2 regions of the Mixta intestinalis genome follow, and region 1 is predicted to be linked to the other one. Evidence: predicted binding sites of a transcription regulator. Region 1 holds the regulator's gene; the other holds the start of a gene.
The links. Region 1 encodes Fur, which represses iron uptake genes when iron is present. Its sites were predicted from a motif close to ATAATAATGAGAACNACTATCAA; they were not measured.
Positions count from the first base shown of each region.

Region 1 (4,032 bases):
TTATCCAGGTTGACGTGCGCAATCATGGCCTTTCGCCGCGCAGCGAGGTGATGAGCTATCGGGCGATGGCACAGGATATGCTGGAAACGCTCGATCGGCACAGCATCGATAACGTCACGGTTATCGGTCACTCAATGGGCGGCAAAATCGCCATGACCATGACCGCGCTGGCACCGGAACGTATCGAACAGCTGGTGCTGATCGATATCGCCCCGGTGGATTACCAGACCCGCCGACACGATGCCATTTTCGCTGCCGTTAATGCCGTTACCGCTTCAGGCGTTACCCAACGCAGCGCCGCCGCCGACATCATGCGTGAAATCATCGCTGAAGAAGGCGTGATTCAGTTCCTGCTGAAATCTTTTCACGACGGTGCCTGGCGCTTTAACGTCCCTGTTCTGTGGGATAACTATAGCGCGATTTCCGGCTGGGAAAGTATACCGCCGTGGCAGGGACCGGCGCTGTTTATTCGCGGCGAGCTTTCTCCCTATCTGGATGATATTCATCGTGATACGTTGCTGGCGCAGTTCCCACAGGCGCGCGCGCATGTGATTGCCGGAGCGGGTCACTGGGTTCATGCTGAAAAACCCGACGCGGTACTGCGTGCCATACAGCGTTTTTTAGCGCTGTAAAAGCAAGGCGTTAACCCGCCGACAAAGATTGTTCTCACTCTTTGCTCAGGGTATGATGGCGCGCTAAAATTTTGCCGTCGCTGAAAATGGCGGCAAGCCGGCCCAAACGTCACCATGCGCGGCGCAAACGCGCAGCCCATTCAGTACCACGATTCTATGGCAAAAGAACACACGGACCGGACCACGATCGATCTGTTTGCAGATGAACGTCGCCCGGGACGCCCGAAAACCAGTCCGCTGTCGCGTGATGAACAACTTCGTATCAACAAACGCAACCAGTTGAAACGTGACAAAGTACGGGGTTTACGGCGCGTTGAACTGAAGATGAACAGTGAGGCTGTCGAAGCGCTCAATGCAATGGCCGCTGAACGTGGCGTAAGCCGCAGCGAGCTGATTGAAGAGATGATTCTTGCCCAGTTGAAGGCGCTCTGACTGGCTGAAAGAAGCGCACAATGAGACACAAATGCAGCGGCTTTACGAGTTCCGCCTCCAGACGGTCTCTGCTATTATTGCCGTAATCTGCATTCCACGGGCAGTTACCAATTCTATAAGTTTCAAGAGGTTATTAAACTCATGGCAATCGTAGGCATTTTCTTTGGCAGCGATACCGGCAATACAGAAAACATTGCGAAAATGATCCAGAAACAGCTCGGTAGCGACGTTGCTGCAGTGCATGATATTGCCAAGAGCAGTAAAGAAGACCTGGAGGCTTTTGATATTCTGCTGCTGGGCATCCCTACCTGGTATTATGGCGAAGCGCAGTGCGACTGGGATGACTTCTTCCCGACGCTGGAAGAGATCGACTTTAACGGCAAGCTGGTAGCGCTGTTTGGCTGCGGCGACCAGGAAGATTACGCTGAATATTTCTGTGATGCCATGGGCACCATCCGCGATATTATCGAGCCGAACGGCGCGGTAATCGTTGGTCACTGGCCAACCGAAGGCTATCACTTCGAAGCCTCTAAAGGTCTCGCCGACGATACGCATTTCCTTGGACTGGCAATTGACGAAGATCGTCAGCCTGAATTAACCAACGAACGCGTTGATAAGTGGGTGAAGCAGATTTACGAAGAGCTGCATCTGCAGGAAATTCTGGAAGCCTGATTCCGCGCTGATTGTGTACCACATCACATTGCGTAACAGGTTTTTCCTATAGAAATGATAGGTACGGGTTTGAAAATTTTATCAAACAGTCGGTAGAATACCCGTATCGGTCATACGCTTTCCTGCCGTTGTGCTGTAAAGCGGCAGGATGAAGCGAAATGTAAACGCAGCATCAGATGAGCATGAACAACGCCGGACGTAGCTCTTATTTTACTTCCACTTGCGGCTTCACGCCTCCCCGTACGGTTTTCATTTCGAAGCATCAGTTCTATAATGAGACGCATTAGCTTTAGCGTCGACCGATGTTCATGGCTGTTCAGCCACATTGTGACTAGCAAAGTAACAGGACAATATCCGCATGACTGACAATAACACCGCATTAAAGAAGGCCGGCCTGAAGGTTACGCTTCCACGACTAAAAATCCTGGAAGTGCTTCAGGAACCTGAGAGCCATCACGTCAGTGCGGAAGATTTGTACAAGCGCCTGATTGATATGGGCGAAGAAATTGGGCTGGCAACGGTATATCGCGTACTGAACCAGTTTGATGATGCTGGCATCGTTACACGCCATAACTTTGAAGGCGGTAAATCCGTTTTCGAACTGACCCAGCAGCATCATCACGATCACCTGATTTGCCTTGACTGCGGCCGGGTGATTGAATTTAGTGATGAATCGATCGAAGCTCGCCAGCGTGAAATCGCCACGCGTTACGGCATCAAGCTGACCAACCACAGTCTCTATCTGTACGGTCACTGCGCGACGGGTGACTGCCGCGAAGATGAAACATTACACGACAAATAAAAAATTGTGCTATGCAGTAATGGAAACCGGTGCCTGAGCACCGGTTTTTTTATGGCTTTGTGACGCCGGGCAAGCGTAAAAGCCTGCCCCAACGTTTTCAATCAGAGCGCTTCGCTGCGGCTGTAGCGCTCTCCATCCGGGCTGACGCTGCGTACCATAACGCTACTGCCTTCAGCAACCGTAGGCTTCATCCGCTCGTCATAGCGCAGCCAGCCTTTACCGCCATCCAGCGAGTATTCGATAGCCAGACCCGGCAGCGCAAGGTTCGCCTCCAGCTTGCCGTTGCGAATTTGCGCGCCCGGCACCGGCAGGCGGTAAGCGATACCGACTTTATCCAGCTTCGCCAGCTCACGTTGCCCCAGAATATTGGCGAAACGCTGCCAGTCGCGGTTTAACGCCTGACGATCGACAAACTGCGTGACGCCACCCTGATATTCACGCCCCGGCTGATAATCCTGCTCCCAGGAGGCACGATGCCAGGCGCGCTCCGCTACGGTAAACAGGCGCGGGAAGATCATATATTCCATCTGGTCGTCGGTACGTACGGTTTCACTCCACAGCTGCGCCGACAGCCCCCAGGCTCCGGGCCAGGGTTTATCAGAGCGTGCCGTAAAGGTTTTGCCATCACGATCGACTGAGGTCTCCGCATTTTGCGGTAGGTTATTTGGCGCAAAGCTAAACATCTTACGTTCATCGCTATAGCGCGTTCCCCAATAGTAGCCACGCTCTAACGGGTTCACCTCATAAGGGAAATCCATATAGACGTAGTCGGGGTTAGAGATAATCACATCGTAGCCTTTATTGGCCCAGTCGTTAGCGCTGTCAAAGCCGCCCCAGTAAAGTGTATCCCAGAAGTTAACCGCCACTTTTGGCGTGGCGAAGGCGGCAGCGTTCTCCGCATGTTTCACGCCATCCTGCCAGGCCTGCATACGTTCGATACCGTGCGCATGTACCTTACTGCTGACCGCCAGCGCAAAATAGCTCGGCAGATGATCGAGATCTTTCACTTCACCAGCCGCAATCATTTTCTGACAGGCGAGCGATTTTTCCCAGGGGCGATTTTCCTGGCTGCGGTCAATCAGGCCGGTACCAGGCTGCGGCTGCTGTTTATCGCTGTAGCCTGCGCCAAGGCGAATATTTTTAGCCTCGTCGCCGCCAAAGTGCCAGGTAGACAGCGGCTGCCCGGCTTCTTTATGCATCGCCTGAATTTCGCCGATAACCTTATCGACAAAGCGCTGTGAAGAGGCGAGGCAGGGATTGAGATAGCTGGTACGATCGTAAAGCTGAACGGAGGTCGTTTCAGAGGTATCAAGCGGATCGCGCAGCCGATACTCTTCTGCTTTTTCTGTTTCGCCCGCTTTCATCAGGCGCTGATAACGTGCTTCCATTGAGATGACGGCGGCGCGTGCGTGCGCAGGCATATCGATTTCCGGGATCACCTCAATATGGCGTGCCTGGGCATATTTAACGATATCGATGTAATCCGCCCGGCTG
Region 1 is NZ_CP028271.1:591,422-595,453, reverse strand. It holds gene ybfF (esterase) at 1-632, shown strand, start outside; gene ybfE (LexA regulated protein) at 789-1,064, shown strand; gene fldA (flavodoxin FldA) at 1,206-1,736, shown strand; gene fur (ferric iron uptake transcriptional regulator) at 2,095-2,538, shown strand; gene C7M51_RS02735 (beta-N-acetylhexosaminidase) at 2,640-4,032, opposite strand, start outside.

Region 2 (4,032 bases), 1.1 Mb from region 1:
TGTGTCGCTGCGCGGTGCGGTTTCTATCGCCCGTCGCCTGCAGGATCCGCTGGCGGAGCTGGTAAAAATCGATCCGAAATCGATCGGTGTCGGTCAGTATCAGCATGATGTCAGCCAGTCGATGCTGGCGAAAAAGCTGGATGCGGTGGTAGAAGACTGTGTGAACGCCGTTGGTGTCGATCTCAATACCGCTTCCGTGGCGCTGCTGACGCGCGTTGCCGGGCTGTCACGCATGATGGCGCAAAATATTGTCAGCTGGCGCGATGAGAACGGACGCTTCCAGAACCGTCAGCAGTTACTGAAAGTCAGCCGCCTCGGCCCGAAAGCCTTCGAGCAGTGCGCCGGCTTTTTACGTATCAATCACGGCGATAACCCGCTTGATGCCTCAACCGTGCATCCGGAAGCCTATCCGGTAGTCGAGCGTATTCTCGAAGCTACCCGCCAGTCGCTGCGCGAACTGATGGGCAATGCTGGCGAGCTGCGCAAGCTGAAAGCGGTAGACTTTACCACCGAGCGTTTCGGCGTCCCCACCGTCAGCGATATCCTGAAAGAGCTGGAAAAACCGGGCCGCGATCCGCGTCCAGAGTTTAAAACCGCCCAGTTCGCGGAAGGTGTCGAAACCATGAACGATCTGCTGCCGGGTATGGTGCTGGAAGGTGCGGTCACCAATGTGACCAACTTCGGTGCCTTTGTGGATATCGGCGTCCATCAGGATGGCCTTGTCCATATCTCTTCGCTCTCCGATAAGTTCGTTGAGGATCCGCATACCGTGGTTAAAGCGGGCGATATCGTGAAAGTGAAGGTGCTTGAGGTCGATATACAGCGTAAACGCATCGCGTTGACTATGCGTCTGGACGAACAGCCAGGCGAAAGCGCTTCACGTGGTGCGCCGCGTGCGCAGGGGCGTGAAAACAACAGCCGCGCCGCTGCCAAACCACGGGCGCGTGCCACCACCAACGCGCCGGGCAACAGCGCTATGGGCGATGCCTTAGCCGCCGCCTTCGGCAAAAAACGTTAAGCTTCACGGGCGGCTTTTTGCCGCCCTCTGTTCCGTTTTTGTTCTAAATCAACATTAACGAGAATTATTCTCACTAGTATGGTCCCGTTTTGTTATTGTCGCGCAACGCGACGGTCAATGAGGTACCAGCCATGTCTTTGCTTGCCCGTCAGCACTATCAAATAATCGGTTTCACTTCCGCAGTCAGCCCTGCCTGGCGTCAAAAGTTACTTTCCCTGGGCCTGCTGCCCGGCTCCTGCTTTGAGGTGGTTCGTATTGCACCTTTAGGCGATCCTCTGCAAATACAGGCGGGGCGCGTTAGCCTGATGCTGCGTAAAAAGGATCTGGCGCTGTTACAGCTACAGCCTGTCACGCAGACGGAGGCGGCATGAAACAGTGTACGATTGGCCTGTTGGGCAATCCGAATGCCGGTAAAACCACGCTGTTTAACCAGCTTACCGGCGCACGTCAGCGCGTCGGTAACTGGGCGGGCGTCACCGTCGAACGCAAAGAAGGTTTCTTCACCGCAGGCAATACTCGCGTCAACCTCATCGACCTTCCCGGTACCTACTCACTGACCACCGTCTCACAGCAGGCTTCGCTTGATGAACAGATCGCCTGCCATTTCGTACTCAGTGAGCAGGCAGACCTGCTGATTAACGTCGTCGACGCCTGTAACCTTGAGCGTAACCTCTACCTGACGTTACAGCTGCGCGAACTGGGCGTGCCCTGCATCGTCGCGCTGAATATGCTGGATATGGCGGAAAACCAGAATATCACTATCGATATTCCGGCGCTGGAGCAGCGTCTCGGCTGCCCGGTAGTGCCGGTGGTTTCAACGCGCGGCAGCGGCATCGATCGTCTGAAACAGCTGATTGACGAAGGCATTCGCATGGGCGCGCCAATCGAGGTGGCCTACCCGCCCGCCCTGAGTGAAGCTGCCGACCAGCTGGCGGCGGCGATGCCGGTTAGCGAACAGCGTCAGCGTCGACGCTGGCTGGCGTTCCAGCTGCTGGAGGGCGATATCTATAGCCGCCGGCAGGTTGGCGATCTGGCGTTACAGCGTCTGGCAGAATCGGATGCGCCGCTACCGCAGGATGCTGCCGTCGAGATCGCGGCGGCGCGCTATCAACAGCTTGCCACTATCTGCGCGGGCGTCAGCAATCAGCAGCAGGCAGCGCCCGATCGCCTGTCGCAACGCCTCGACCGTATCGTGCTGAACCGCTGGCTGGGCATTCCCATCTTCCTGTTGATGATGTATTTGATGTTCTTGCTGGCCATCAATATTGGCGGCGCGCTGCAACCGCTGTTTGATGTCGGTTCGGCGGCGCTGTTTATTCATGGCACGCAGTGGATCGGCCATACGCTGCATTTCCCTGAATGGCTGACGCTGTTCCTCGCGCAGGGCATCGGCGGCGGTATTAATACGGTTTTACCGCTGGTACCGCAAATCGGCCTGATGTATCTGTTTCTCTCTTTTATGGAGGATTCCGGCTATATGGCGCGTGCCGCCTTTGTTGTCGATCGGCTTATGCAGTCGCTCGGCCTGCCGGGTAAATCTTTTGTACCGCTGATTGTCGGCTTCGGTTGCAATGTTCCTTCGGTCATGGGCGCCCGCACGCTGGACGCACCACGCGAACGGCTGATTACCGTAATGATGGCACCCTTTATGTCCTGCGGGGCCAGGCTGGCGATCTTTGCCGTTTTCTCCGCCGCCTTCTTCGGCTCGCATGGGGCGCTGGTGGTATTCAGCCTCTATCTGACCGGGATCGTGATGGCAATCTTAACCGGGCTGCTGTTAAAACATACGCTGCTGCGCGGCGAGGCCTCACCTTTCGTTATGGAGCTGCCGAGCTGGCACGTTCCGCATCTGAAAAGCCTGATGCTACAGGCCTGGCAGCGTCTGCGCAGCTTTGTTCTGCGCGCCGGGAAAGTGATTGTGGTTGCCAGTATCCTGATCGGTGGCCTGAACAGCTTTTCATTTAACGGGCAGCCGGTAGACAGCATTAATGACTCGGCGCTGGCCAGCGTCAGTCGGGTAATTACGCCGCTGCTGACGCCCATCGGCGTACATGCTGATAACTGGCAGGCAACGGTCGGCCTGCTCACCGGAGCGATGGCGAAAGAGGTCGTGGTCGGTACGTTGAATACGCTCTATACCGCCGAAGCACTGCATGAAGAACCTTTCGATGCCGAAGCGTGGAGCCTGACGGAGGAGCTGAAAGACGCGGTAACGGAAACCTGGGACGGATTAAAAGAGACACTGAGCCTGAGCGTACTGGCGAACCCGATTGAGGCCAGCAAAGGCGATGGCGAAATGGCCAGCGGCGCCATGGGTCAAATGCATCGTCAGTTTGGCAGTAACGCCGCCGCTTTTAGCTATCTGCTGTTTGTACTGCTCTACGTACCCTGCGTATCCGTAATGGGCGCGATTGCACGCGAAAGCAGCCGCCGCTGGATGGGCTTCTCTATTTTCTGGGGCTTAAACGTGGCTTACTCGCTGGCAACACTCTTCTGGCAGTTCTCACGTATCGGCGAGCAGCCGCTTACCAGCAGCCTGATTATTTTGCTGGTGGTGCTGTTTAATGGCGCACTGCTGATGTTTTTACGCCGGATGCCTCAGCCGTCGCAAAGTATCCCTATCAAAGTGATGCCTGCTGAACGCTATGAGACGTTAAAAAGCGAAAGCTGTCACTAGCCTCGGAGCCACGGTTGCGAATTCAGCCCGGCGGACTACAGTAAAAACTACCGCCTCTCTGAATTTAACGCCGTGGCCTGCCGGGTAAAAATGGATATTATCAATAACCTCATCGATAAGATCTACCAGAACACTTTTCCTGCGGCCACGCGTGAACGCCTGCTTTCACACGTGCGCGCCGCGCGCGATGGGATAAAAAAACCACGCAAACCGCACTGGGATGAAAAAGATGTGGTGCTGATTACCTATGCCGATCAGTTTCGAGAGCCGGAAGCACCGACGCTCGCCACCTTTTCCCGCTTCTACCAACAGCACCTTCAATCCACTTTCAACCTCG
Region 2 is NZ_CP028271.1:4,158,828-4,162,859, reverse strand. It holds gene C7M51_RS19230 (Tex family protein) at 1-1,018, shown strand, start outside; gene feoA (ferrous iron transporter A) at 1,150-1,389, shown strand; gene feoB (Fe(2+) transporter permease subunit FeoB) at 1,386-3,695, shown strand; partial or broken gene C7M51_RS19215 (alpha-amylase family glycosyl hydrolase) at 3,786-4,032, shown strand, end outside.
Region 2: feoA (ferrous iron transporter A) is a predicted target of Fur. The motif match lies at 1,076-1,098, and genes of this name have one in related genera.